Regions from separate parts of the Fictibacillus arsenicus genome, predicted to be linked through region 1. Evidence: riboswitches for the same ligand, from Rfam matches in the RefSeq annotation. Region 1 holds a riboswitch; each other region holds the start of a gene.
What was found. Region 1 has a riboswitch for thiamine pyrophosphate ahead of tenI (thiazole tautomerase TenI). Riboswitches for the same ligand answer to the same signal wherever they lie in the genome.

Region 1 (7,491 bases):
CTACGGCTACGGCGCACCAGGAACGGACCTGAGCTTTGTTGTTACGAACCAAGGCGGCAACGAGATGGTTGTTCAAAATAAGATCCTGCGCTGGATCGACATGCCGGTTGTCGTAACATCACATGCTGACGGCCAAACTGTAACATCTGACACGATCACGCTAAAAGGAAATGCGATTAAAGAAGGCGTGATGACGATTAACGGTGAAGCAGTCACGATCAATGATGACATGATGTTCTCGCATACAGTTAACTTGACTGATGGAGAGAACAAGCTGAACATCCACATTGAGCCGTCAGAAGAAAACAAATCTGAAATCTTTAAAAATGACGGCGGGGCAATTGGGAAGAACACGAAAGATATTCCGATGACTATTATTAAAAACTAGTAAAGAGAAGGTGCTGCTGGATTAAAATTCCGACGGCATCTTTTTTCATTACATTTTCTTTACTATTCTAGTTTTGAGCATTTTTGGAAGTGTATATATGCTATATTCATATATGATTTTAGAGGGGGGAAGAGTATGAAATTTTTGGGGAGTCTACTTGCTGCAAGTCTATTTTTCTTAGGGCTCTACAGCACAGACGCAGCTGCAGAATCTTTTAACGTGAAGATCGGTAATGAGAGTGTTGTTTTTCCGGACGCAAAACCTATTGTTCAAAATAATAGATTGTTAGTTCCGCTGAGACCGGTTTTTGAATCCATGAATGCCGATGTGAAGTGGAATCCTGACACAAACGCTGTTACCTCACAGCTATCGAAATATGGTACAACAGCTAAACTAGCATTAAACACACAATCACTTTTTTTAGAAAAGCAATATAGCAATAAATACTACATTCAGCAATCTGACGTTAAGCCCGTTGTCATAAACAATCGAACATACATACCGCTTCGATTAGTTGGAGAAGCATACGGATATGACGTGCTTTGGAATGGAAGTACGAATACAGCAACTTATAAAGAAACAGGGTCACTTCATCTAGCAGATCCTACTTACAAAACACATTTGTCTACTGCATCAATCAGTAAACAAAACGTTTATGAGCTTGAAACCTTCTTTTCCGTAAACAAATACCGTTCAAGTTATGGTAAGAAAGAGTTAGCCTTGAACCCAACATTAAGCAATGTGGCGAGAGAAAAATCCCGTGACATGCTCGTGAAAAATTATTTTGACCACACATCGCCAACATATGGATCACCTTTTGATATGATGAAGCAGTTTGGCATTTCGTACACTTCTGCAGGGGAGAACATTGCCGCAGGTTATACGACCACGAGTGCCGTTATGACCGGCTGGATGAATAGCACAGGTCACAAAGCAAACATCTTGAGTGATAACTTCACACAAATCGGTGTGGGTTATATAAAAGGTACAACAGGTTATAAGACGTATTGGACGCAGATGTTTATTCGTCCATAAAAAATAGAATGTCTCTTCATGAGGCATCCTATTTGAGTGGGGAATGGGCAGTTTAGACTCATAGAGCTGCCAGTTTGGTTCGTAGAAATAGAATTGGTTCATTGAGCGTGCATTTTGACTCATAGATAGGCAGGTTTGACCCATTGAAACCTAGTTTGACCCATAGACCAGAGACTTTGGTTCATAGAGAAAAAAGAGCTGCCAAATTCGGCAGCTCTTTACCTTTTATATCTTTCCAAAATCGACTCCGTAACCGACTCCACATCTCCATTCCTCTTTTTAACCTCAGCATACCTCTCATAATCCTCAGCCGAAACCTCTAACAAAAAGCTTTTCGGAAAGATATAAGGCTTGCCTTGATCCTGTTCGTCCAGGTTGTTTAGCACTTCAAGTTCATCTTCGTTTTCCTTGTTGCGGTCAGGATCATAAACAAACATCTTTCCATACTCTTCTTCCACACTTTTATTAACGTTAATAAAATACTTCATTCAAAACACTCCTGTTTTTTGATTATGTAAATGTTATTCCCTAGACACGTGATAATCAGACATGAAAAGGTACAGAAAGGGAAAATAACTTATAAAAATTGTACAAGCAGGACTCGGCATAATTCGAACTTTGTCCCGATAAACTGTAGAGAGAGCCTGGCACGGCGGGCTTATCACACGGAAAGGGAGTTGAAAGAAGTGAAAACTGCAGGTTCCTGGTCTCATTCCTTAAAATTTCTTTTGTTCAGTGCAGTTGGTATTTTCATGTTCTTCATTCCGATTACGGTCAAAGGAAAGTCGTCTATTCCGCTCGATCACCTCGTGACTTGGGTAAGGGATACGGCGGGTGAAGCCGTTCCGCTCTATGCATTGCTCGTTATTCTTCTTGGCGCTGTTTATCCTTTTTATACGAAAACGTGGAACAAAGACCGGGTCACAACCACGTTCTCTCTGTTAAAAGTTGTGGGATTGGTTGCAGCCGTTCTTCTTTATTTTGAATGGGGTCCGGGCTGGTTAAGCGACCCGAACATGGGGCCGTTTTTATTCGAAAAACTCGTTATTCCTGTAGGATTGCTTGTTCCAATCGGAGCGGTGTTCTTAGCGTTTATCGTAGGATATGGTCTGATGGAGTTCATTGGAGTGCTCGTTCAAAAAATCATGCGGCCCATCTGGAAAACACCGGGCAGGTCAGCGGTTGATGCCGTTGCCTCATTTGTAGGAAGCTATTCCATTGGCCTTCTGATCACGAACCGCGTGTTTAAAGAAGGAAAGTATACGGTGAAAGAAGCGGCCATTATCGCGACAGGGTTCTCTACCGTTTCTGCAACGTTCATGATCGTTGTGGCAAACACGCTCGGTCTCATGGAAATGTGGAACACCTACTTCTGGACGACACTTGTCGTGACATTCCTTGTAACAGCAATTACGGTTCGAATCCGTCCTTTAAGCCGAATGGATGATACGTACTCAGATGGCGAAGGTCACCCTGAGGAAGTGGTAACCGAGAAATATCTGCAAACCGCGTGGAGAAATGCGATGGATTCATCACAGAACGCTCCTGCTTTTTTGACTAATATCTGGTCCAACTTAAAAGACGGCTTCGTGATGGCGATGAGTATATTGCCTTCGATCATGAGCGTTGGTCTGATCGGCCTATTGTTAGCAGAATACACGCCTGTTTTTGACTGGATTGGCTACGTGTTCTATCCAATCACATGGGCGCTTCAGCTTCCGGATGCCATGCTTGCTGCGAAAGCGGCGTCAATCGGAGTTGCTGAGATGTTCCTGCCAGCATTGCTTGTTGCCGAAGCAGCACTTGTAACAAAATTTGTAATCGGGGTTGTTTCTGTAGCTTCTATACTGTTCTTTTCAGCAAGTATTCCGTGTGTGCTGTCAACGGATATTCCGGTCAGTTTGCCGAAGCTTGTGCTGATCTGGTTCCAGCGTACGGTGTTGGCGTTAATCTTAGCGACTCCACTCGCGTATTTATTGTTATAAAACCGGTTGTTATGTAAGCCCTTAAACGATAGAATGAAAATATAAAAAATGAATACTTATTGCCACTAGGGGTGCCTTTTAGAAGGCTGAGATTGAAGTGAACTTTAAGACCCTTGGAACCTGATTTGGTTAGAACCAGCGTAGGGAAGTGGTGTGTGGAACAGATCTTTAACGATATTATCCGCTAAAAATTTGTGAAACCACCTCTTTGCTGCATAAAGGAGGTGGTTTTTTTATTGTGAAAAAACAACTGCATGTCATCACAAACGGCAAGCAAACTGGTGATGAGATCACCCGTATCGCACGCGACATCCATACATACATAACAGCTCTTCACATACGTGAAAAAACAAAGACTGCGAAAGAACTGACCCAGTTGCTCGAACAGCTTAAAAGAAACGGCGTGCCCATGAGTAAAATTATCATAAATGATCGTGTCGATGTGGCTGTTTGCTGGCAGACGAAAGGAGTTCAGCTAGCTTACCACAGCTTGGACGCAGCTCTTGTCAGGGCAGCTTTTCCAGATATGATGATTGGCTGTTCGGTCCATTCTTTGGAGGAAGCGCAAAATGCTGAACAAAAAGGGGCAGATTTCCTCCTTTATGGCCATGTTTTCTGGACAGAATCAAAACGAGAGCAAGATCCTAGGGGTATTGAGCCGTTGCATCATATTGTAGAGCAAACATCGGTGCCAGTTATCGCAATCGGAGGCATTAAGGCGGAAAACGTTTGTGAGGTTCTTCATACAGGTGCTGCTGGCATTGCCGTAATGTCTGGAATTTTAGAAGCTGAATCACCGCTTGAAGCAGCGAAAAATTACAAACGCGAATTGGAGGTTTGGAATGAGCTTAACGTATGATGCCATTGTGATTGGAGGCGGTGTGATCGGATGTTCCATCGCCTATCAGCTATCCAAAAAGCAAAAGAAAGTTCTTCTGCTGGAAAAAGGCAAAGTCGGAGAGAGAGCATCCAGTGCCGCAGCTGGCATGCTTGGCGCACAAATGGAGTTCAATGTGGATGATCCTTTCTATCCGCTCGCAAAAATGAGTCGGCAGATGTTTCGAGATCTGTCGCGAGAACTGTACGAGATTAGCGGTATTGACATCGAACTCATGGAAAATGGAATCTATGAACTCGCTTTTAAGGAAGACGAGTGTGATCGGCATCAACAACGGGCAGAACGGGATACACTTCAGGGTGAAACGGTCAGCTGGCTATCGTCTAGTCAGTTGCAAGAACGGGAGCCAGCCATCTCAAACAGAGCACTTGGAGCTCTTTATTTTCCGAATGACGGTCAGGTTTCTCCGGTACAACTGACAAAAGCTTACCTGGAAGGCGCAACGTTTTACGGAACAGAAGTAAAAGAACAAACAGAAGCGGTTCAACTCATCCAAAGCGGAAACAAGGTAAAAGGTGTTGAAACAGATTCGAAAACTATTTTTGCAGATCACGTCATTTTAGCAGGCGGCGTGTGGAGCTCAAACCTATTGCCTGAACTCCAGATGGTTCCGGTAAAAGGCGAATGCATTTCGTTTATGACCAGCGACCCGCTTCTGCACGGAACCGTAAAATACAACGGCTGTTATCTTGTGCCAAAACGAAACAACCGAATCTTTGTTGGTGCCACAAGTGTTCCACATACATTCGATGAAAAAATTACGTTTGCAGGTATTTTTGAATTGATGGAACGAGCGAAACAGATGGTCCCCGATTTAAATAAAGCCGCGTTTGAAAAAGCATGGACGGGAATTCGTCCTCAGACCAAAGATGGAAAACCTTATATCGGCCATCATCCGCAGCATGAGGGGTTACATGTTGCGGCAGGTCATTATCGCAACGGAATCCTTCTGTCACCCGTCACCGGTAAAATAATTGCCGACCAAATAGAAAGTGAGGTGCGTTTATATGAAACTTAAAATCAACGGCGATGTAGTACAGGTGCCAGATGCACTGAAATCAGTTAAAGAACTGCTCGAACATTTGAAACTGAACGACCAGATTATCATCGCAGAAGTGAACGAGGAAATTATCCAGAACGAAAAACAAAATAATACCCAAATAAAAGAAAACGACAAAATCGAACTTGTGCGATTTGTTGGAGGAGGATGATCTTATGTTACATATTGGACCTTATTCATTTTCATCAAGACTGCTTTTAGGAACAGGAAAGTACCCGGATTTTGAGATACAGAAAAAAGCGGTAGACGCTTCCGGTTCTGAGATTTTAACGTTTGCCGTACGCCGGATGAACATCTATGAAGCGAGTCAGCCAAACTTTTTGGAGATGCTTGATTTGAAAAAATACACCCTGCTGCCAAACACGGCGGGTGCCAAAACAGCTGAAGAAGCAGTACGCATTGCAAAACTGGCGAAAGCATCCGGATTATGTGATATGGTAAAAGTAGAAGTAATCGGCTGCGACAAAACGCTGCTGCCTGACCCTGTAGAAACATTAAAAGCGACAGATGAACTGCTAAAAGAAGGATTCATTGTACTGCCTTACACATCGGATGATGTCGTGCTGGCGAGACGTCTGGAAGAACTGGGTGCGCATGCGATCATGCCTGCTGCTTCTCCGATCGGTTCTGGGCAGGGAATCATTAATCCTCTCTATCTAAAATTTATCATCGAGCAGACGAAGGTCCCGGTGATCGTGGACGCCGGAATCGGTACGCCTAGTGACGCGATGATTGCGATGGAGCTTGGGGCAGATGGCGTGCTTCTGAACACAGCGGTCGCAGGTGCAAAGGATCCTGTGAAGATGGCTCTGGCGATGAAGATGGCTGTAGAAGCCGGGCAGCTAGGGTTTGAAGCGGGCAGAATCCCGAGAAAAGAAACGGCAACAGCGTGCAGTCCTTTAGAAGGGTTGAGTGTGAAGTGAATGACAGATATTCGAGACAAGAACTTTTTAATCCGATAGGTAAAAAAGGACAGACGAAATTACGGGAGAAGAGCGTGCTGATCGTTGGAGCAGGGGCACTTGGTGCATCCAGTGCTGAAGCGCTCACCCGTGCAGGAGTAAAGAGGATTGTCCTCGTTGACCGGGATTATGTGGACTGGACGAATCTTCAGCGTCAGCAGCTTTATTCAGAAGATGATGCAAGGAATCAGCTGCCAAAAGTTATTGCTGCCAAAAACCGTCTGCAAATGATCAATCGTGATGTTGAAATCCAGGCTCATGTGATGGATATGGGGATCGAGGAAGCAGAAGAGCTGATCTCGGGAATCGATCTTATTATGGATGCTACGGATAACTTCGAGACGAGGCTCATGATCAACGATCTGGCTCAAAAATATCAGGTGCCCTGGATCTACGGTGCATGTGTCGGAAGCTACGGAATCAGCTATACGATCCTCCCGGGAGAAGGGCCGTGCCTGAACTGTCTTCTTGATAAAATTCCGGCGAACGGCCAAACGTGTGATACGGTTGGAATCATTGCGCCAGCGGTTCAGATGGTGGTCGCTTACCAGACAGCAGAAGCATTAAAGATACTCGTTGAGGATTTCCAAGCGGTTAGACGTAAGATCGTAACCTTTGATCTTTGGGAGAATCAGCAGATGCAGCTGGGAATGGAAAAGGCGAAAAAAGAGGATTGTCCATCCTGTGGAGCTAATCCGGCGTATCCTTATTTAGAAAGAAAGGCTGAATTGAAAACGGCTGTGTTATGCGGCAGGGATACGGTCCAGATTCGCCCATCTTACAACCGAGAGATCGACTTGGAAGAGATGGAGAGAAGACTTGTATCTCATGGAAAAGTACGGCGAAACGCGTATTTGCTTGAAGTTGAAAGTGACAGCCGCCGATTCGTCCTTTTTAAAGACGGCCGTGCGCTCGTTCATGGAACGAAAAATACGGCAGAAGCGAAATCCATCTATAATAGGTTCATAGGGTAAAGGAATAAAACCGACCAGATTATTGTCTGCTCGGTTTATTTTATAGGTTTAGTTTTCAATTACAATTTCTCCTTCACCTTTTGGTATTTCGAAACCATTAAGGTAGGAAGTTAAAACTTCTTCTGTAATAGGGAACGCATTAGCATCAAAGCGTCTTTTCCGTATTTTAAGCCGTTCACGCAAATCATC
Region 2 (7,491 bases), 1.6 Mb from region 1:
TTCGCGTAGACTTCATGAACCTTTATGTAGTTCGGATTGTGATTTGCAGAGGGCTGATAAGCGATGGCATCACCAAAAAAGTGAATAACAAAATGTCTCAGCTTTGCAAAATCTAATTCTGCAGCTTTTGAGAGCTTTTCCCACATCTCATTTTCTCGTCCATTGAACACACTGCCCCAATAGACAGGCTGAATAACTAACTCTGCTTCTGGAGCTGGTAAATAAGGTTTTAGATTTTGTGAAAATCTTTTAGTCAGTTCTTCTGAAAATATATCTGAAAAATCTTCTTTTTGGTCCCCGATACCATGCAGGACAGCTACAGCGATCTTTTTTGTCATGATGCTCCACATCCCTTTTTTGATTTGTAGTAAATATGCTGCAGAAAGTATACGTATGCGTAAGAACATCAATACTATAGTTAGATTGTGAGGGATATCCATAATGAAACGAAAAAACATTCACCTTATTCTTTTAATAATTGTAATAGCATTTTTTATTTGGTCATTCATTAAACCTGCTCGTTATCCGATTTGGATTGTAGAGGTTGGACCTTCTGTAATTGCCATTTTAGTTGTGCTTTATTATTACAATAAAGTAAGACTTACTACGCTTTCTTACTGCATTATAGCTCTATTGACCATATTGACTTTTATTGGGGGGCATTTTACTTATAATGATGTGCCTCTTTTTGACTGGATACAAGAAACTTATGACTTCAAAAGGAATCATTACGATCGATTTGGTCATTTTATAAAAGGTTTAATAGTAATTGTATTTCGTGAGATTTTAATCCTAAAATCGGCTTTGCCAATTGGTAAATGGGTTCAATTCCTTGCTATAAATATGACTTTATCACTGTCAGCGTTTTACGAAATTATTGAATGGATTGCAAGTATAATTTCAAAAAAGAAAACAAAGGACTTTGTTGGCGCTCAAGGTGACATTTGGGATGCACAATGGGATATGGCTCTTACTTTATTAGGTACAATTATTGCTCTTGTTCTATTAACTGGATTGCATAACCGATATATAAAATCCTTAAAAGTGAAAGACTGGTCTTAAATAATACTCATTCTTTTTATATTTGGTAAAAGAGTGCAAATCCCTTTAAAAAACCCTTCCCTCTTTCTATAATTTTTAGGCTTTTGTTCAATAATAAAATGAGGTGGGATTATGAAACGTTATATTATATTTATAAGTACATTCTTAGCAAGCTTTTTGCTGTATTCTGGCTGGGCAGGGTTTGTTGAGGATGAATTTAAGATTACAGAATATCGAGGTCAAGTTGTTCATAAAGTTCGATATGAACAAGTTTTAGATATGGGAACAGCACTGATGACAAAGCCACTTTACAAGATTGCTTTTTCAACTGGTAAGGTACTAACAGTCCCATATCCCATATATCAAAAATTAAATATTGGCGACTATACCATTTTGTTAGAACAAAAAGATCGTATTATTATTCCAAAATGAAAGCACACTCATATTTCTTGAGTGTGCTTATCCTTTTTAATTTCTAACATCTTTTATAGGAAAGAGCGGAAATTCCATTGCAATTATATAAGCTCCACTTATCGATAAAACAAAATACCCTATAAATAACAGGTCATATCGTGAAAAACGAATTTTGTAATAAAAAGTTCGTTCTTTTGATGAGTTAAATCTCTTTGCTTCCATTGCAACTGCAATTCGAAAAGCTCTTCGTATGCTTTGTGAAAGTAAAGGAATTGGCAGTGATTTTATACTCTTTATTAAACTGCTTATTCCTTTTCGAGTCTGAACTCCTCTTACTTTTTGTGCATCCCGAATGGTCTGTAATTCTTCAAACATAATTGGAATCAGCCGAATTGCCGCCATAAAACTATAAGCATATTTTGGCTGAAGTTTAAGCTGCTGCATCAGTGAATAAAAGAGCTGGACCGGCTTTGTTGTCAAAACGAATGTTATACCCATCATCGCAAATACAAGTGCTCTACAACCTAAGTGCAAACCCCGATATAAACTCTCCTCTGTAACGTGTACAAGCCCCCATTTAAATAAAGTTGTTTCGCCTTTTCCAAATAAAATCATAGAAACTGCCGTTGAGAAAAATACAAATAAAAAAGGCAGCAGAAAAAGCAAAATATGTTTATAGGGTTGGCCAGTACAAAAGAAGAACAAAATAGAAACTGTCAATGTAAAAGTAATCATAAAATTCAAATGATGGATCGTTACAGCAAATATAAATAAAAAAGTGAGTGTAAATAGTTTAAGAGCAGGGTTAATCTTATGCAGCCATCTTTTTTTAAATGCTGTATGCATACACGTTATCCCCTGATCCTCTTTTTTTCTTATCCTTCTTCCAGTCGTTGATTACTTTTCCATTCTTTACTTCCCATATTCTAGTGGCAAAATGATGTATTATATTTAAATCATGTGTGACCATAATGATGATTGTTCCTTTTTGGCTCTCTTCTTGCAACAATTCAAGCAGCTTAAATGTATTTTTAGAATCCTGTCCAAAAGTAGGCTCATCCAATAATAATAACTGAGGATTTTGTATAAAAGCAGTGGCCACACTCAATCGCCGCTTTTGACCAAGTGACAGATTATAAGGATGTTGTTTCTGTTGATCATTCAACCCGAATATTGTTAAGAGTTCATTTGCCTTTTTAATAACATCTACATTATTTTCTTCGTTTCTTTGCCTTAATTCATAAGTAATCTCATCTATTACACTATTCGTTAAAAATTGATATTCAGGATTTTGAAAAACAAAATAAGCTTTGTTCTGCAAGTCAGCAAAATTCTTTATTGGTCGTCCATCGATTGTGTAATCACCGGATGTTTTTAGTAATTGCATCATCGATAATAACAGCGTGCTTTTCCCAGCCCCATTATCTCCTGTAATAGTAATCCATTCACCAGAGTGAACGGCAGCTTTTTCTAAAGTAATCGCAATTTCTTTTTTTCTGTATCCTTGAAAGTTTTCTAAACGCAGCATATTATCACTGTGTTTCGTGAAAGTGTTTTGGACATTCTCTTCTTTATATTCCTCCCATGCACCGGGATACCAAATTCCAAATTTTTTAAGCTCATCTTTGAAATTGGAAAAAACATATGTTGAATTTCCATCCGCAATGATTTTTCCGTCATGTGTAAAAACAATAACTCGATCGATAAAATCTATGATCTGATCAATTTTATGTTCAACAATGATTACCGTCTTATCTTTTGAAATAACTTTAACAGTATCCCATACTTGTGCAGTACCCTCTTCATCAATTAATGCAGTTGGTTCATCTAAAAATATCACCTCAGGATCTAAAGCTAAAACTGATGCTAGTGCTAAACGCTGTTTCATTCCCCCAGAAAGTGTTCGAATCTCCGTATGAATGTCATCAAGGTGGAGACCGACAGTATATAGAAGCTCTTTAATTCTGCTAGGCATTTCTTTTCTCGGTACTCGAAGATTTTCTAAAACAAACGCAATTTCTTCATCAACAAATGGCATACAGAACTGTGAATCAGGATCCTGAAATACAAATCCCCATGAATCGGGGATTTGTATGCTCTCACTTTTGATTGGAATATCAATCGATCGTGGAATGAGCCCCGATAAGACTTGCAGAAGTGTAGATTTTCCGCATCCCGACGGCCCAAGTAATAATACTTTTTCACCTTTTTGAAAGGAAACAGACAAATCTTTAAATAATAGTTCTTCCTCTTCAGGAAACATTAATCTCAACTTGTTAACGGATGTAATACATTCCATAAACAAACACCTCTTTTATTGATCCAATGATTCGAAATCTTTTCGTGATGAAGATCTGACGAGATTGGTAACACCAGTAGCTTCAAGTGCCTTCACGATGGCAATAGCAAATACTCCTGTAAAAAGGATGGTTCCGATAAGTCTAAATCCAATATAGAGGATAAGATTCCAAGTTGATAAATCACCAATATATCCTTTATAAAAGTCCAAAATTAAAGAGCCTAGGCAAGAACTTATCCCTGCCAATGAAACAGCCAATAAATCATAACGTTTATACCTAAATGCCATGAGTAAGAGTTCGGCAAATAAACCTTGAACTATACCATATAACAATACCTCTAGCCCGAATTCTGATCCCATTAAAAATTCTCCTGAAGAAGCAGCAACTTCTGCAAGGAGAGCCACTCCTGGTTTGCGAATGATCAAAAATGCCGCTGTTGCAGCCATAAACCACATCCCATAGATTAATTGATCAATGTGAAGACCTAATGGTTTAACGGCATAATAGAGAGGTCCCCATATTTTATAAAGAATTCCAAAACCGGTCGAAATTACAATCGTGACTAATATATCAGTCAACTTTAATCTCTTAGACATTTTCAGTTCTCCTCTCACTGCTTAAGATGCGCGTATTTGGAACCGGCCATTTTTCTAATATAAAAGCCATCTCCCAAAACAAATATTCATACTGGCAGCTGAGTAAAAAGTGCTGTGTCATTTTTTTTCTTTCAGCGTGACTTGCATTCTCTGCTAAGTTATCTAATCGGCTTATTTGTTCTTGGACAAGCTGACCAAACCACACTCCTCCATATGCAGCGATCCATTCCTGGTATATAGGTTCTTTTGGCTCGGCACCTTCAAACCTTTCTCCGATTTCATGATAAATCCAATAACATGGAAGAATGGCGGCAATTATTTCACCTAAACTTCCAGAATCAGCAACTCGATACAAGTGTGAAGTGTAATTATATGCGGTTGGTGCAGGTTCAAATTCTGCTAGTTCTTCTTCTGTGATATGAAGTTGTTTAATAAACTTTTCGTGTAATGCTAACTCTGCTTCATTCGTCCCTTGAGCATGTGCAGCCATTCTGGAGGTTGTGTATAAATCATCAGCTCTTGCAGCTCCTAATGCTTGAATTCTTGCAAAATGTGATAAGTAATAAGAATCTTGCAACACATAATATTTAAATTTTTCTAAAGGCAGATTCCCCTCGGCAATTCCTCTTACGAATGGGTGATTAAGATTGGCTTCCCAGATTTGGTCAGCTTGTTTACGCAGTTCTTCAGTAAATGCAGGCATATAAGTCCTCCTCAAGATAGTTTTAAACCAACAAAAAAACCACTTTCAGCAATAGAAAGTGGTTGTATAGAAAACATAATAAATAATGAAGTTTCCGTAACAGCCACTTCCCTACGCTGGTATAATCCAGATCAGGTTCTAAGAGTCTCGAAGTCAAACTTCGATCTCAGCCTTTAAAAGGCACCCCTAGTGGTTTCGTGAAATTATTAAGTTGGTGTTATGTTTTAAATTATAACAGGCTTGTTATAATTGTCAACTAAAATAACAATCAAAAAAAGATGGATTTCTCTATCTTATAGAATCGATATTATTTGCTCATTGCTTCTGTTAGTACAGGTACAATCTGTTTTTTACGTGATACTACACCTTTTAATACAGCTGTATTGTTCTCAAGCTTCACATTATATGCGTCTTCAACAGATTGAGCTCTTTTTCCAAGGGCAAGTGCTGTTGAATCATTTGTTAGAATGTCTGTTACTACGAACATGAATAAGTCTAATTCTTTTTCATCAATTACTTTCGAGATTGCGGTTTCAAGTTCGTCTTGATGTTTTAATACATCACTTGCATCTACTGTATTCACTTGAGCAACTTCTACTTTGCTTGCGCCAATGTTAAATTCTTTTGCATCTAGTGAGATAAGCTCTTCTACTGACTTATCGCTTAAGTCTGCTCCAGCTTTCAGCATTTCAAGACCATAAGCTTCTGCATCCACACCAGCGATTTCAGCCAGCTCTCGACCTGCTTCAACATCTTCTTCTGTACATGTTGGTGATTTAAATAAAAGAGAATCAGAAATGATCGCAGATAGCATTAATCCAGCAATGTTCTTTTCAACTTTTATTCCTTTTTCTTTATAAATCTTATTTAAGATCGTAGCTGTACACCCAACAGGCTCAGCTCGGTAATACAATGGATCACTTGTTTCAAAGTTTGCGATGCGGTGATGATCGATAACTTCTAAAACACGTACTTTATCAATGTCATTGGCACTTTGCTGACGTTCGTTATGGTCTACTAAAATGACAGCGTTTGTTTCATCGGAAACAGTTTCCACTAAGCGAGGAAGATCTGCTTTAAAATAATCAAGCGCATATTTTGTTTCACCATTAATTTCGCCTAAGCGAACAGGCTCAACATTTTGTCCAAGTTTTGTTTTTAAATCTGCATACACAATTGCAGATGTTATTGTGTCAGTATCGGGATTTTTATGACCAAAAATAAGTACTTTTTCCATGCTTCTACTCCTTATTTATAAATAGAATTTTCATAGCCAGCCCTTATTTTATCATAGAATAAACGCTTTTGGCTTTTAGAGTTTATTGTAGCATGGAAAAAACACTTAAGGCAAAACTGTACTGCCCATTAGTTGTTTATCAACTTCTTTAGCACAGTCTCGTCCTTCTTGGATTGCCCAAACGATTAAACTTTGCCCGCGTCTGGAATCGCCAGCGGCAAAAACACCATCTACGTTTGTTTTATAATCCCCATGTTCCGCATCTACTTTATTGTTCTTTGTTTCTACACCGAATTGTTTCAAAACTGGCTGTTCTGTTCCTTCAAAACCGATTGCAATAAAAACAAGATCTGCAGGCCACACTTTTTCAGTACCTGGAATTTCTTCAAATGAAAGATTACCTTTTTCATCTGAGGTTCTCTTCATTTGAATCGTATGAAGTTCTTTTAAATTTCCGTTTTCATCAGCAACCAATTTCTTTGTTTGAACTGAATATTCTCTTGGATCTGACCCGAATTGTGCAGTTGCTTCTTCATATGCGTAATCCATCGTGAAGATATAAGGCTGTTCAGGCCACATGTTTGCTTTGCTTCTAACATCTGGTAATTTAGGATGCTTCCCGAATTGAACAACACTTTTACATTTTTGGCGTAAAGCAGTTGCGACACAGTCTGCACCAGTATCACCGCCGCCTATTACAATAACATTTTTATCTTTAGCGTCTATTAGCGGTTCGCTGATTTTATCATTTAATAACCGCTTAGTGGATTGAGTTAAATATTTCATTGCAAAGTGTACGCCTTTTGCTTCTCTTCCCTCAAGAATCAAATCTCTTTGTTTTTGGGCACCTGTGCAAAGGATAACTGAATCAAAATCAGCTTTAAGATCTTCAGGCATAACATCTTTTCCGATTTCAGTATTAAGAACAAAATCAATTCCTTCTTGTCTTAAAAGCGTTATTCTTCGCTTTACAATATCTTTATCCAGCTTCATGTTTGGAATACCGTATGTGAGAAGTCCTCCAGCACGGTTATCTCTTTCAAAAACAGTTACAGAGTGTCCTGCCTGATTCAATTGATCCGCAGCTGCAAGACCAGCTGGTCCAGAACCGACAATAGCAATTCTTTTTCCTGTACGCTTTTTCGGAATTCTAGGTTTAATCCATCCATTTTCAAAGCCTTTATCGATAATTGCTCGTTC
Region 3 (7,491 bases), 1.9 Mb from region 1:
GGATAACTCAATGGAAACCGTTGCCGATAAGGTTGAAAAATTAATAGCCTGGGCAAAAGATGCGGGTGGAGAAGATAACATAACTGCTATCCTTATTCAAAATAGTTCTGACACAGAAATAAAAGGGGAAGCAAAAGCATGATTGGAAAAAGAGTCAGTGGCCGCTACAAACTTTTAGAAGTAATTGGTGACGGCGGAATGGCCATCGTTTATCGAGCAAAAGATTTAATTCTGGATCGGGATGTTGCTGTAAAAGTTCTTCGTTCAGAGTTTAATAAAGATGAAGATTTTATTAGAAGGTTTAAAAGGGAAGCAGAATCAGCTACAAGTCTGGACCATCCGAACATTGTAAGTATATATGATGTAGGAGAAGACGAAGAAATCTATTTTATTGTTATGGAGTACGTGCAAGGGAAGACACTTAAACAATACATAAAAGAACACGGAAAAATATCTGTAGAAGAATCCTTGCACATCATGAAACAAATTGTTTCGGGTATGGCAGTTGCCCATGACCATGGAATTATTCATCGTGATATTAAACCGCACAATATTTTAATTACTGATAATGGAACAGCGAAACTTACCGATTTTGGGATTGCACTGGCTATTACTTCTGCAACCATTACACATACTAATTCAATATTGGGTTCTGTTCATTATTTTTCTCCTGAACAGGCTCGGGGAGGAATTGCCAATGCAAAATCGGATATTTATTCCTTTGGTGCTGTTTTATATGAAATGGTTACAGGCAGAGTGCCTTTTGTTGGTGAATCACCGGTTTCTGTTGCTTTAAAACACCTTCAGGAAAATGTGATAGAGCCTCGGAGGCTAAATCCGGAGATTCCTCAAAGTGTTGAGAACATAATTTTAAAAGCACTGGCAAAAAATCCTCTTAAAAGGTATGACAGTGCCCAAGAACTGTTAAATGACATGAACTCTGCGCTTCAGCCGGAACGCATGTATGAGCAAAAATGGAATGAGGACAGTGATGAGGATGAGAAAACAAAATTCATACCTCCCATTGTTCCTCCGCCTGTTGAAGAAACACCTGTTATGAAAGAAGAAGAGAAAGCCCCCGAAAAGAAGAAAAAGAAATGGTGGCTGATTCTATTAATTACCTTTCTTTTATTAGGAGGAGCGGCAGTAGCTGCATTTACCATTTGGTCGTCCGTATTTTCTGTTCAAGAAGTCAATGTTCCAGATGTAGTTGGAGACGATTATGAGGATGCTTTTGATAAATTAAAAGCAAAAAGTCTGGATGTAAAACGCGAGGAAGTTTTTGATCCTGAAATAGAAGACGGTCATGTAATACGCCAGAACCCTTCTCCTGGAACGGCTGTGAAAGAACACGCTGTAATTACACTGCATGTTTCAAAAGGACCTGAAAAGGAAAATATGCCTGATGTAGAAGGCTACAACATCGAATCTGCACAAGCACTTTTAAAAGATAAAGGATTCACAGATATTGATATCAATTATGAGGAATCTGATTCAGAGCCAGAAGGGACGGTACTTACTCAAAGTCCTGACAGAGATGAGAAAGTAACTCCTGCTGAAACTACGGTTACTTTAACCGTAAGCTCGGGTACACCAACTGTCCAAATTTCAAATCTAATCGGATTAACTCAGCAAGACGTTGAAACATTTGCAGATAATGAGGGACTTGTAGCTGAATTTACGTCTGAGTATTCGGATACTGTAGAAAAAGGAAAAGTCATTTCCCAAGACCCGGCACCTTTTACACAAGTTGAAAAAGGAGCGACGATTACAGTTGTTCTGTCGGATGGTCCAGATCCAAATAAAGAAGAAGATGCAGAAGAATCCGATGAAATTGGGGGAGACCGCACTACAACGGAAAATATCGAAGTTAAGCTAAACAAAAGAGATAAGAATGAGCCTGCCCGGGTAAAAATTGTTTATTCGGACAAAAATGCAGCAAATGAAGTTTTCGTGGAAGAGGAGATAACAGAATCAAAGGAGTATTCTCTCCCTTTGACTATTGCTGAAGGCGGTACCGCTTCTTACGTTGTTTATATCAATGATAAAGAAGCAAAGAAAGAAACAATAAATTATGATGATATTCAGGAAGGGGACGATGGTGATTAAGCATGCCTGAAGGAAGAATCGTTAAAGCGCTGGCTGGTTTTTATTACGTAAAGGAACAAGGCAAGACTGAAGTTTTCCAATGCAGGGGAAGGGGGAACTTTCGAAAGAAGAAAGTGAACCCGCTTGTTGGTGACTGGGTAGAATATGAATCCAGCAACGTTACGGATGGCTATATTCTTGATGTGAAAGAAAGAAAAAATGAATTAGTCCGCCCACCCATCGCAAACGTAGACCAGGCCATTCTCGTTTTTTCGGCAACCGAACCTGATTTTAGCACGCTTCTCTTAGATAGGTTTCTTGTTCACATAGAGGCAAATGATATTCTGCCTGTAATCTGTATTTCTAAAATGGATCTTGTCCAGGGTACTGATGACCTTGATGAGATTCAAAAATATATAGAAACATACAAAAGATTAGGATACGATGTGTTTCCCACTTCAACAAAAACAGACGACAGCCTGGAGATGTTCTATCCGCTTTTTAAAGATAAAGTAACGGTTTTTGCTGGGCAGTCCGGTGTCGGAAAATCATCGTTATTAAATGCCATTAACCCAGAGCTCATGCTTGAAACGAACGAAATATCGAGCCACTTAGGACGGGGTAAACATACAACTCGGCATGTTGAACTCATCTTGTTTGGAAACGGTCTTGTCGCTGATACACCTGGATTCAGTTCCTTGGATTTCATGAACATTGAAGCTGAAGACTTGTCTATGTATTTTCCTGAGATGAATGAGAGACGCGGAAATTGTAAATTCCGATGGTGTTCACATACTTCAGAACCTAAATGTGCTGTCAAACAGGGTGTCGAAGAAGGAGCAATTCCACAATTTCGATATGATCACTATGTAAGCTTTTTACAGGAAATAAAAGATCAAAAACGGAGGTACTAAATGGTTAAAATAGCTCCTTCCATTCTATCGGCTGACTTTTCAAAGTTAGGCGAAGAAATAAAAGCGGTTGAGATGGCCGGTGCCGATTACATTCATGTAGACGTGATGGATGGACATTTCGTACCAAATATTACGATGGGTCACCTAGTCCTTAAAGCTATACGTCCATTGACTGAATTGCCGCTGGACGTACATCTAATGATAGAGAATCCGGATTCATATATTGAGGATTTTGCAGAGGCAGGTGCAGATATTATTACTGTCCATGTTGAAGCGGCAACTCATCTTCACAGAACGATACAACTGATTAAAGCTAAAGGTGTTAAAGCAGGCGTTGTATTAAACCCAGCTACTCCAGTTGATGCAATAAAGCACATCATCCATGATATCGATATGGTATTGCTTATGACAGTTAACCCTGGATTTGGCGGACAGTCTTTTATCCAAAATGTTGTCCCAAAGATCAAAGAAGTTTCTGAGCTAGTACAGACTCATGGGCTGAATGTAGAAATTGAGGTAGATGGCGGTGTTAATGCTGAAACTGCCCCTTTATGCATTGAAGCAGGTGCGAACGTTTTAGTAGCCGGTTCTGCCATATATGGGAAAAAAGATTTAAAAGATGCAATAAACTCCATTCGTGGTGTATAATTAAGATGTCAATAAAATAAGTAACCACAGGGGGAGTCCTATAAATGGGCTGAGAGGGGAGTGTACTCCCGACCCTTTGAACCTGAAGCTGGATAATGCCTGCGTAGGGATGTGGAGTCGTACTTTTTGCATTCAGATGATATGAATCTTAAAGCAACCGCACTCACATGCCGGTTGCTTTTTTTATTTTATTAAAGGCTCTTTTCGTAATCTTTGTTGCTATTAGAAGACGTTGATATCCGCTCCAGGATGCTCGCTTTCCGCGGGGCGTGCGGTGAGCCCCCTAGGCTAATCAAGCCTGCCGGGGTCTCACCTGTCCCGCTACTCCCGCAGGAGTCTCGCACCTTGCGCTCCAATCAACAATTCAACGATGTTCCATTTAAAAAAACATTCAAAAGCAGCAAGCTTTTAGAAAACAGCCTTTTCAAATCATCGATCGAGGAGGATAAAAGATGAAAAACAATAACATTTTACTATTAACAGAAATTGCTATTATGGCTGCACTTTCATTGATTTTAGGACTTATAAAATTCAATGGTGTTTGGCCGCAAGGGGGTTCTGTCTCTCTTGAGATGGTGCCGATTTTTCTAATAGCATTCAGAAGGGGATTGAAAGCAGGGGTTTTTACAGGATTAGCAGTAGGATTGCTTCAATTGCTTGTAAATCCATATATCGTCCATCCTGCTCAGCTTATTTTAGATTACCCGCTTGCTTTTGCTTTAGCAGGTGTTGCAGGTGCATTTGCGCCGTCAATTACTCAAAATAAAGCAAAGAGAACTTTATTGATGCTTACAGGGATTTTTATTGGATGTGCCTTGAGACTTGCTTCACATGTATTATCGGGGGTTATTTTCTTTAGTGATTTTGCCGAAGAGATGAATGTATGGCTTTATTCAATCATGTACAACGGTTCGTTTATGGTCGTCATTTTTGGAATTACATCTCTAATCGTGATTTTTATAACTAACACTGCTCCAAGATTATTGCATGCAGCAAGAAAGGGATATCATCAGGCAGCATGAAAATAAGAATTGTCGCCGGTGGTCCAGATCATCTGATCCCAGAACTTAAAAACTATGATTCCTCACCAGGAGATCTGTGGGTTGGCGTTGACAGAGGTACATTCATCCTTTTGCAGAAAGGGATAAAGCCTGCATATGCTTTCGGTGATTTTGATTCGGTTTCAGCAGCAGAAAAGGAGAATATACTAAAGTCAGATATTATCCTGAATGAATACCAGTCGGAAAAAGACCACACTGATATGGAATTAGCGCTTGAATGGGCAATGGATCAAAAACCAAAAGAAATACTATTATTCGGCGCAACTGGAGGAAGACTGGATCACGAGATGATAAACATCCAGCAGCTCTATAGAACCATTTCTAGCAATGTTGAAGTTAAAGTAGTAGATCTTAAAAATGAAATCTCACTAAAGCTCCCTGGAAAATATACGATTGAAAGAGAGGATCTTTACTCCTATATTTCTTTCTTAGCTTTTCAAGGAGAAGTAAAAGGCATCACGCTAAAGGGATTCAAATATCCTTTAGAAAAAGCTTCCTTGAAGATGGGGTCTTCCCTCTGTATATCAAATGAGCTTGTAAATAAAAATGGTACTTATTCTTTCGACTCTGGCATAATATTGATGGTAAAGAGCCGTGATTAAAAAAATTACGGAAAACAGGTCCCGAGACACCTTTTTATAACACGGGGAATAATGTATGTTAGGTTTTGCTCTTATCATTTTTTATGGGCCTGGAGGAGGGGTAAGATGAAATTTTATACCATTAAACTTCCTAGATTCTTAGGGGGATTCGTACGTGCCATCTTAGGTTCTTTTAAAAAAGGATAACAAACAAAAAAAGCGCCCTGTGCGCTTTTTTTGTTTGGCTGTTTTCGCAATACTTTGTTGCTTTTGAAAGTAGTTGATTTCCGTTACAGGATATTCGCTTTCCGCGGGGCGTGCGGTGAGCCTCCTTGACACTTTGTGTCATTAGGAGTCTCACCTGTCCCACTCGTCCCGCAGGACAAGGAAGGCTTCGGCAGCGTTACATCGCACGAAGAAAATGTGATTTTTCATTTTCGAGGAGTCTCGCACCTTGCACTCCATCCAACATGTCAATGAAGATATTAAAAACTACTCAAAGCACAAACTTTTAGAGAAGAGGCTTTTGTTTTTATAAAGATATTTTGTGAGGATATTTACGGTACGTGTTCTTAAATTTATTACACGTTTGCGCAAAATATATGTAATTTCACGCAAAGAGGCTCTAGTTTCACGCGGGTTAGAAAGAGGTTTCACGCAGAATCTCTTTCTGACCAAGCAGAACTGGTCTAATTCCACGCACGATGTGTAATAAGTGTCAAAAAAGCTGCACTAAAAAGTGTACGGCCTCTACATATATATTGAAAATAAAAAAAACAGCAGCTTCTGCTGCCGTTTTTTTATTAAACGCGTTCTACTTTACCTGATTTAAGTGCACGAGCAGATACATATACGCGCTTAGGCTTTCCGTCCACAAGAATGCGAACCTTTTGGACATTAGCTCCCCAGCTTTTCTTTGATTTGTTCATAGCGTGAGAACGCTTGTTTCCAGTTTTAGGTCCTTTTCCAGTAATAAAACATTTACGAGCCATAGTAGGTGAACCTCCTTTACAGCAAAAAAGCTTTGCATCAATTCAATCGTATGTTAAATACTAAATAATATTAGCATGACTCTCTGAGCATTGCAACATATTCATTATGGTTTTCAAGTAAATTTCCTTGACAATACTTTTTACATAGTGTGAAATGTAGTAGTCCTTTCAAAAAAACATAATGTATAGTAAAATATTTGTTAGCCATTTAACAATTTAAAGGGGGATGTAAGCATGTCCATTGAAATGAAAACAACCTATGGTCAAATTGATATTTCTAATGAAGTGATTGCTACTATCGCTGGCGGTGCAGCAATTGATTGTTACGGAATTGTTGGCATGGCATCAAGAAAGCAATTAAAGGATGGATTAACTGAACTTTTAGGACGTGAAAATTTCTCCCGAGGGATCGTTGTCCGACAAGAGGAAGATGAAGTACATATTGATATGTATATCATTGTAAGCTACGGAACAAAGATTTCTGAAGTGGCTCATAATGTTCAGAACAAAGTGAAATATACCCTGGATCAAATGCTTGGATTGGCGGTTGACTCAGTCAATATCTATGTTCAGGGTGTCAGGGTGACAACCCCTTAGTTAGGAGGAAGTTTTGTGTCTTTAAAAGTATTAGACGGAAAAAAGTTTGCAAAAATGGTGCTCGAGGGTGCTTCAAACTTATCAAGAAATGCAGCAATGGTCGATGCACTTAACGTATTTCCTGTACCAGATGGTGATACAGGAACAAACATGAACTTAACGATTACATCTGGTGCAAAAGAGGTTGAGAAAAACACTTCAAGTCAAATAGGCGCTGTAGCAAATGCGTTCGCTAAAGGGCTTTTAATGGGAGCAAGAGGGAACTCTGGCGTTATTTTATCACAGTTATTCAGAGGGTTCTCTAAAGCTATTGAAGGCAAAGAATCCATTACAGCGGTTGAGTTTGCTAATGCATTTGACAAAGGTGTAGAAACTGCATACAAAGCTGTTATGAAGCCTGTCGAAGGTACAATTTTAACAGTTGCAAAAGATGCTGCTAAAAAAGCAGTTAAAGAAGCAAAAAAATCAGATGATGTCCTTTATATTATGAAGGAACTCGTTAAAGAATCTAAAGCTTCCTTAAACCGTACACCAGATCTTCTTCCTGTTTTAAAAGAAGTAGGAGTAGTAGATTCGGGCGGACAAGGTCTAGTCACTGTATATGAAGGCT
Region 4 (7,491 bases), 1.8 Mb from region 1:
CAATGGAGGAAGTAAAAAGGAAGCTGAATATAACATGGCAGGTGGCGACAGTTCAGAAGGGAAGATGGAAGTTTCTAAGTCATCTGCAGATGAAGGGTCAGTTTCATCCGAAAAAAGCGAAAAGAAACAATCTATCCAAGATCAGCGGAAAGTTATCTATAACGCGGATCTGCGAATAACCGTTGAAAAGCTGCAGAACGCGATGGAAACGGTGCGGAAGATGGTTGATGATAAAGGCGGTTATATCGTTGAATCCAACACGAATATCGGCGAGGAAGGCTATCAGGACGGGATGATGACGGTACGTGTTCCAATGAATGGTTTCCGGCCTTTTTTACAGGAAGTGAAGGATTTAAGCGAAGGGGCTCCGCATGAAAGTGTACGAGGGGAAGATGTCACAGAAGAATATGTGGATCTGTCTTCTCGATTAAAAGCGAAGCAGCAGGTGAGAGATCGGCTTGAATCATTTATGAAAGAGGCTGAGAGAACAGAAGACTTATTAAAAATCTCTTCAGATCTTGCAAGAGTACAAGAAGAAATTGAACAGATTGAAGGAAGGCTTAACTTTTTAAAAAATCAAAGCGATTACTCGACAGTTACTATCCAGTTTGAAGTGAAGAATTTGAAGGCTGAGAAGCTGCAGACAGGTGATTTAGACACCTGGAAAAAAAACGAAGATGCTATTCATGGAGACGGTAAACTTCTTTGTTTCTGCGATTTCATTTATCGTTGTTGCATTATTTGGATTAGCGCCTGTGTGGATTGTGCTGATACCCGTTGTAATCTGGATCTGGAGAAGGACAAAAGGGCAAAAGAAAAAGCCGGGTTCTCCGACATCCATGTAATAAGTAGATACGTTTTATTCATGTCAGATAACAGGTACGTCAGAAACACCCTCTGCAGCCCGGATAACAGTCCGGAAGCTGAAAGGGTGTTTTGGCTTTTACGGCACCTTTTTTAAGGGTGAACCGTGACCAAAAGCCTTATCCGAGAAAAGCTTTGTATTCTTCAGTCAGTGTCATAAAACGCTCTTTATCTTTTTGATCCAAGGCATTGTCGATTTCTTTTTCATAATACTCTTTGTAGTAACTGTGCAGGGCTTCATCCAGAACCATTTGGGCAATAAGGCTGAAGGCAAATGGGTCTCTTTTTTGCTGTTTGTACTTCACCATCTCATTTTGGTTTTTGTTAAAAGAAGTGTTTTTGTCTTTCATCCTGTTTCCCTCCTTGAAATTATCTCCCTATCCAATTTAACCTTTTATGTTTCTAGGTTTCTACTAGTATACTGAGCAAGGTGCTCAATGACAACCATTTTATTTGAAAATTCTGAAAAAAATTTGATAATCATTCCAATGTACTGTATTTTCACCACCTTTTGGTAATTGTTTAATCGTTTGTGACATTATTACGGTTTGCTTTCCCATTTGTTTCAAGTGTTATAATTTAGTGTTATTTATGTGTTTATTTTGTGTTACTTACTATTTCCCCGTATTTTAAGAGGCTTAAACACTAAGAAACACATAATTGAAAAAAACATTGACTTTTAAACTGGTATGTGAGTAGGATGGTGTTAAATCAATATCGTCATTTCCGCTAGGGGTGCTTATGTTTTTAAGCTGAGAGAAGGTGATAGCCTTCGACCCTTTGAACCTGATCCGGTTAATACTGGCGTAGGGAAGCGGCGTGGTCCATTACAATCTACAATCGTAATAGCCACCCGCTTTTCATTTGCGGGTGGCTTTTTTGCGCTATCAGAAAATATAGCTTATTAGCATGATGATTTTCGACGTGGCACCAACAAGTTTAAGTCCATCGTATAAGTGCAACTAAGGTTGACGCGAAAGGCTTGGCGTCAAGCAAATTTTCTTTAAGTTTCTAGTTTAGGAGGGGAATCGTGATGGGACAATTAATCAAAGTATGCAAAGCACTGACAGTCGCTGGTTCTGACAGTGGAGGCGGTGCAGGTATTCAGGCTGACGTGAAGACATTCCAGGAATTTGGTGTGTACGGAATGTCTGTACTAACTGCCGTTACGGCACAAAACACGACGGGTGTCCAAGGGGTGTATCCAGTTCCTCTGGATGGATTGGAGCAGCAGTTAACGTCAATCGGAAGCGACCTTAAGCCTGACGCAGTAAAAACAGGTATGCTATTTTCAGGTGAATATATTGAAAGTGTTGCCTTTTTTATTAAAAAGTTTGGCTGGAGCAACCTGGTCGTCGATCCTGTTATGGTTGCGAAAGGCGGGGCAAGTCTTCTAGGTGAGGAGGCTCTAGAAGCGATGAAAATGTATATGCTGCCCCTCGCCAAAGTAATCACACCTAATATACCTGAAGCTGAAGCGCTGACAGGGATAGAGATTACGGGTGATGAAGCAAGACATGAAGCGGCTCGCATCCTGTTTAATATGGGCGCTGATTATGTGGTGATAAAAGGCGGACATATGGAAGATGAGTTTGTTTCAGACCTTGTCTACAACGGTAATGAAATGTGTGAACTTATTGATAAACGAGTTTACACAAAAAATACACACGGTACTGGCTGCACATTCTCAGCAGCAGTTGCAGCTGAATTAGCTTACGGAAAAACGATGGAAAACGCTGTTCGAAATGCGAAAAAGTTTATCCAGACGGCGATCGAACATGGTATTGATGTCGGTTCCGGACATGGACCTGTAAATCATTTTGCTTATAGGAGGATTCTTCATGAACAACACTAGAATACAAGAATGGAAAGCATTTGTAGAACAGATTAGGAAAGAGCGGCCGCTAGTCCACCATATTACGAATAATGTAACGATGAACTTTCTCGCCAACGGTGTTCTGGCAGCGGGTGGAAGTCCTATCATGGTTCATGACGCGCGGGAAGTAGAAGACGCAGTTGCTGTGTCCGACGCATTGGTACTTAACATCGGAACTTTGGAAGAAGCCGCAGCTGAATCTATGAAACTTGCACTTCGTAAAGCGATGCACTGTGGAGTGCCTGTCGTCCTTGATCCCGTAGGAGTAGGACTCTCTTCATTCCGCCAGGAAACCATCAAAGAATTGTTGTCAGAATATTCACAATCGAAGGAAGTCAGTCCCCAAACAATTCTGACAATTTGCGGGAATGCAGCAGAGATGAAATTTCTCGCTGGTCTTGGCTGGGATGGCCGGGGAGCGGACGGCGACCTCGGCAATTCTGAAGGTGATTTACACCAGCTTGCAATAGCTGTTGCAAAACAGACGGGGTGTATTATAGCAATGACGGGTGAGAAGGATGTCGTTTCAGATGGAGAGAGGGTTATCGAACTTTCACATGGTCACTCGATGCTTTCGCTAGTGACAGGGACTGGCTGTTTTGCTACTTCAATGATTGCGCTGTATCAGGCTAATCAAAAAGATGAAGCAGTACACAAACTTTCTTTTCTAGAGCGCACTGCTCTTGCGCTTCTGATGCTCACGAAAGCGGCAGAGGAAGCTGTGAAAACATCGAGAGGACCAGGAAGCTTTCAAACAAAGCTTTTAGATGAACTTTTTTTATTAGAAACTACGGAATCCATTTGGCAGGATAAGATCAACTGGCTTGAGAGATCACCAGCAGTTGAGAGAGGTGCACACAAATGACAGAAATCTTACAAGTGAACCTGGCTCATAAGCTATCACTCTATTTTGTAGCAGGTACGATGAACTGTGAGTCTCCAGAGTCTTTTCATGAAATTCTTCTTCAGGCTGTTAAAGGCGGCATCACAGCTTTTCAATACCGTGAAAAAGGCGCAAAGTCTTTAATAGGTGAAAATCGGTTAGAAGCAGCAAAGAGGGCTAAAGAAATTTGCAGGGATCATGGAGTGCTTTTTATTGTGAACGATGATCTGAAATTGATGAAAGCTGTGGATGCTGATGGTCTTCACGTCGGACAGACAGACGGGAGCTTAGCTTTTATTCGCAAAGAGACAGAAGGCAAGATCCTCGGCGTTTCCGCGCATACCCTTGCTGAGGCAAAAGATGCTGTTGATCACGGGGCTGACTATATCGGAGCAGGTCCCATCTACGCAACTGTTACCAAACCTGATGCGCAGGAGCCTGTAGGAACAGGGATTTTCCAAGAGTTCCGAACAAACGAGATAAGCGTTCCTGTAGTTGGAATTGGCGGAATCTCTTTGGATAATGCTGCATCTGTTATCAGTGCTGGTGCAGATGGAGCGGCAATCATCTCAGCGATCAGTCAGTCACAAGATCCGTTCAAAACATCTCGGAAATTGCTCATGGACATATTAAACGCAAAGAGGGGATTGTAAGTGAAAATTTCAGTTCAAAAGCTTACACTCATGGCAATGTTTGTTGCTATAGGCACTCTGGCTTCACACATATTGTGGATTCCAGCAGGTGTTGCAAAAGCTTTTCCAGTTCAGCATGCGATAAATGTCATCGCTGGTGTAATATTAGGCCCTCTGCCTGCAGTGATTGTAGCTTTCGCGATAGGGCTTTTGCGTAATTTGATTGGTGTCGGTTCGCTGCTTGCCTTTCCAGGTGGGATGATTGGAGCATTGTTAGCGGGGTATTTTTATAGAAGAGCTAAAACTTATAGAGCAGCAGCGGCAGGTGAGTGGATCGGAACAGGTCTTATAGGAGCGGTAATTGCAGTTCCGGTCGCAGCCCTTTTCTTAGGATCAAAGACAGGTGCATTTTTCTTTGTGCTTCCGTTTCTCACAAGTTCTGTTGCCGGTGGAATTATTGGATGGATGGTACTCAGGTTGATTAGAAAAAGTTCATACGTAAATCTGAATGCAGAGTCACACGAAAAATCTATTTAAGATCATGCACCGAATAGGCCTCCAAACCGTACACTGAGTACTATCACCCGGTGAAAAGGGGGCCTTTTATCAGATGAAAAAACGACCAAAACAGTGGGTTTATGCCGAAATGCTGCTTATGTTCTTGGGACTGCTGCTCGCCATCTATAACGGAAAGTATTGGGAGAGCCCTTCTGTATTATTTTCGATCTTAATGGCTATCTTTATATTCCGAGCAGTGGAACGAAGAATATTTAAACAAAAAACAGAATTTTGGTTTAACGTCGGGATGGCCGGGATCTTCCTTATCCTAGGCGTCATACCTCTTTTATAACGCTCTATTCCAAGATTGTTGCGTATAATTTCTTACGCTTCATTGAAAAGTTGATTGAAGTGCAAGGTGCGAGACTCCTCGAAAATGAAAATCGCATTTTCTTCGTGCGATGTAACGCTGTCGAAGCCTTCCTTGTCCTGCGGAACGAGTGTGACAGGTGAGACTCCTAATGGCGCAGTGCGCCAGGAGGCTCACCGCACGCTCCGCGGAGAGCGAGCGGCCTGGAACGGAAATCAACTACTTTAAAAACATCAAAGCTTGCGAAAACAGCCTTTAAAAAAATTCAGAATGCAGACTGTTGTTGATAGGCAGTCTGTTTTTTATGTTTCTAGGCAGGTGTATATTTTGAGTAAATCTTTGACATAATGAAGCCTAACGTAATAAAATAATTTTACGTAAAGTATTATTTTTACGTAGGGAGTAAATTCACAAAAGTGAGGTGATGTGAGTGAATAGGAATCAAACCGTACCAGAAACATTTATCGTCACAGAGCCAGAACAGGCTGCAGCACTTCTGCATCCTGTCAGGTCAGAGATCATAAGCTTATTGAAGGAACCGAGATCTGCGACAGAACTATCAAAAGTGATGAATGATTCCGCTCAAAAGGTGAATTATCATCTAAAGACACTGGAAAAAGTCGGTCTTGTTATGAGGGCAGGCACAAGGAATGTAAGAAACCTTGTAGAAGTTCTTTATAGAAGTGCGGGGAAAACTTTTCTGTTATCTGATTCACTCGGTCTGTCACAAGAAACCATCCGAAAACTGAAGGGTCAGACTGCACTAGCTCATGTATTATCTTTAACGGAGAAAATAAAACGAGACGCCGTATCCCTTATGGAAGAGGCTGAGAATGAGGAAATTCCGAGTGCAGTCATGGAGATGGAGCTCTCACTTTTAGGCGTAGAAGAACGGCAAGCTTTTTTACAAGATTACTCAAACATGCTTTCAGAACTGATTAAAAAACACCATGATCCAAAACAGGGAAAATCCACAACGTTTCATGTTTCAATGGCGATGTACCCAAAACCTGAAGGAGGCGGCACAACGTGAAAGAGGAACAGAAGAGTACGGTTACACCGATAAAAAAAGATCAAGTTACGGAAGAATCAAACGTGATCCCGATGAAAAGAGAAGTGCAGGTTGAGGGTGCTGACAGTCAGCAGCAGCCGGCGAAGATTATTTTTATTACATCAGGATTCGGGAAAATAAATGTTCCGAATACTACAAGCACAAGCCCGATGGCAATCGCGGCATAAATAGGAGGAAAACAGATGAACTTAATTCCAATGGTTGTTGAATCCACGAACCGCGGTGAGCGTTCGTATGATATTTATTCAAGGCTGCTAAAAGACCGTATTATCATGCTTGGAAGTGCTATTGATGATAATGTGGCAAATTCAATCGTCGCACAGCTTCTTTTTCTTGCTGCTGAAGATCCAGATAAAGACATTTCCATCTACATTAATTCACCAGGGGGCTCAGTAACTGCAGGCCTGGCGATCTATGACACGATTCAATTTATTAAACCAGATGTGTCCACAATCTGTATCGGCATGGCAGCATCTATGGGTGCAGTTCTATTAGTGGCTGGCGCTAAAGGAAAGCGTTATGCGCTTCCGAACGCAGAAGTCATGATCCACCAGCCGCTCGGCGGAACACAAGGGCAGGCATCTGACATGGCCATCCACGCAAAACGAATTCTGCAGACACGCGAGCTCTTAAATAAAATCATCTCAGACCGCTCCGGACAGCCTATTGAAAAAGTAGAAAAAGACACAGACCGCGACTACTTCATGTCAGCAGAAGAAGCAGTAAAATATGGGATCATCGACAAAGTGATAGAGAAGATTTAAGCATATATTAAGCATGTAGTAAGCAAATATTATATAAGAGAAGCCAGCCCGATTCGGGCTGGTTTCTCTTTGCGGGAAATGGGGTCTGACCCCTAACAATTTATTTCCCGCATGCGATATTCATTTTCTTCCTAGGCGGTTTGCTCGATTTCACGTGTCGAAAATCGCTATTTTAGTATTGGACTTGTTTGATGTGGTAATCTATTGAAAAGATACATAGTTTGGAAGTTTATGAGTAGATGAAGAAAGAAGGAATGCAGCATGGCCACATCAACAGAAAAGACGCCAAGCTTAGCGTCTTCGCAGCAGAAGACCATTTATTCAATTTTATTTGCTATTAGTTTTGTTCACTTGTTAAATGACTCGATGCAGGCTGTTATTCCTGCGATTTTTCCAATCTTAGAGAAATCGATGGGGCTTACTTTTACACAGCTCGGGTGGATTGCTTTCACGCTCAACATTACTTCGTCTGTAATGCAGCCAATCGTTGGCTGGTATACGGATAAAACGACCTCTCCGTATTTACTGCCTT

Region 2: linked by a shared signal. The riboswitch ahead of tenA (thiaminase II) and the one ahead of tenI (thiazole tautomerase TenI) in region 1 are both predicted to bind thiamine pyrophosphate.
Region 3: linked by a shared signal. The riboswitch ahead of thiT (energy-coupled thiamine transporter ThiT) and the one ahead of tenI (thiazole tautomerase TenI) in region 1 are both predicted to bind thiamine pyrophosphate.
Region 4: linked by a shared signal. The riboswitch ahead of thiD (bifunctional hydroxymethylpyrimidine kinase/phosphomethylpyrimidine kinase) and the one ahead of tenI (thiazole tautomerase TenI) in region 1 are both predicted to bind thiamine pyrophosphate.

Annotation. Positions count from the first base shown of each region.
Region 1 is NZ_CP016761.1:3,711,817-3,719,307, reverse strand. Features, by position in the region: gene ABE41_RS18805 (alpha-amylase family glycosyl hydrolase) at 1-388, shown strand, start outside; gene ABE41_RS20815 (stalk domain-containing protein) at 524-1,423, shown strand; gene ABE41_RS18795 (hypothetical protein) at 1,642-1,911, opposite strand; gene ABE41_RS18790 (YjiH family protein) at 2,110-3,408, shown strand; TPP riboswitch at 3,466-3,572, shown strand; gene tenI (thiazole tautomerase TenI) at 3,647-4,267, shown strand; gene thiO (glycine oxidase ThiO) at 4,251-5,324, shown strand; gene thiS (sulfur carrier protein ThiS) at 5,314-5,517, shown strand; gene ABE41_RS18770 (thiazole synthase) at 5,522-6,289, shown strand; gene ABE41_RS18765 (MoeB/ThiF family adenylyltransferase) at 6,286-7,302, shown strand; gene ABE41_RS18760 (P-loop nucleotide/nucleoside kinase family protein) at 7,351-7,491, opposite strand, start outside.
Region 2 is NZ_CP016761.1:2,149,316-2,156,806, reverse strand. Features, by position in the region: gene ABE41_RS11130 (chemotaxis protein) at 1-338, opposite strand, end outside; gene ABE41_RS11125 (DUF2238 domain-containing protein) at 442-1,062, shown strand; gene ABE41_RS11120 (hypothetical protein) at 1,174-1,473, shown strand; gene ABE41_RS11115 (energy-coupling factor transporter transmembrane component T family protein) at 1,510-2,301, opposite strand; gene ABE41_RS11110 (ABC transporter ATP-binding protein) at 2,285-3,754, opposite strand; gene ABE41_RS11105 (ECF transporter S component) at 3,770-4,351, opposite strand; gene tenA (thiaminase II) at 4,344-5,054, opposite strand; TPP riboswitch at 5,146-5,252, opposite strand; gene ABE41_RS11095 (manganese-dependent inorganic pyrophosphatase) at 5,362-6,291, opposite strand; gene ABE41_RS11090 (glutamate synthase subunit beta) at 6,397-7,491, opposite strand, start outside.
Region 3 is NZ_CP016761.1:1,811,436-1,818,926, forward strand. Features, by position in the region: gene ABE41_RS09460 (Stp1/IreP family PP2C-type Ser/Thr phosphatase) at 1-142, shown strand, start outside; gene pknB (Stk1 family PASTA domain-containing Ser/Thr kinase) at 139-2,109, shown strand; gene rsgA (ribosome small subunit-dependent GTPase A) at 2,112-3,002, shown strand; gene rpe (ribulose-phosphate 3-epimerase) at 3,003-3,650, shown strand; TPP riboswitch at 3,670-3,777, shown strand; gene thiT (energy-coupled thiamine transporter ThiT) at 4,103-4,672, shown strand; gene ABE41_RS09485 (thiamine diphosphokinase) at 4,669-5,313, shown strand; gene spoVM (stage V sporulation protein SpoVM) at 5,419-5,499, shown strand; gene rpmB (50S ribosomal protein L28) at 6,096-6,284, opposite strand; gene ABE41_RS09500 (Asp23/Gls24 family envelope stress response protein) at 6,519-6,881, shown strand; gene ABE41_RS09505 (DAK2 domain-containing protein) at 6,897-7,491, shown strand, end outside.
Region 4 is NZ_CP016761.1:1,427,823-1,435,313, forward strand. Features, by position in the region: gene ABE41_RS07590 (DUF4349 domain-containing protein) at 1-961, shown strand, start outside; gene ABE41_RS07595 (IDEAL domain-containing protein) at 984-1,214, opposite strand; TPP riboswitch at 1,586-1,694, shown strand; gene thiD (bifunctional hydroxymethylpyrimidine kinase/phosphomethylpyrimidine kinase) at 1,898-2,719, shown strand; gene thiM (hydroxyethylthiazole kinase) at 2,706-3,605, shown strand; gene thiE (thiamine phosphate synthase) at 3,602-4,276, shown strand; gene thiW (energy coupling factor transporter S component ThiW) at 4,283-4,792, shown strand; gene ABE41_RS07620 (hypothetical protein) at 4,866-5,105, shown strand; gene ABE41_RS07625 (winged helix-turn-helix domain-containing protein) at 5,554-6,156, shown strand; gene ABE41_RS07630 (hypothetical protein) at 6,153-6,362, shown strand; gene clpP (ATP-dependent Clp endopeptidase proteolytic subunit ClpP) at 6,378-6,959, shown strand; gene ABE41_RS07640 (MFS transporter) at 7,221-7,491, shown strand, end outside.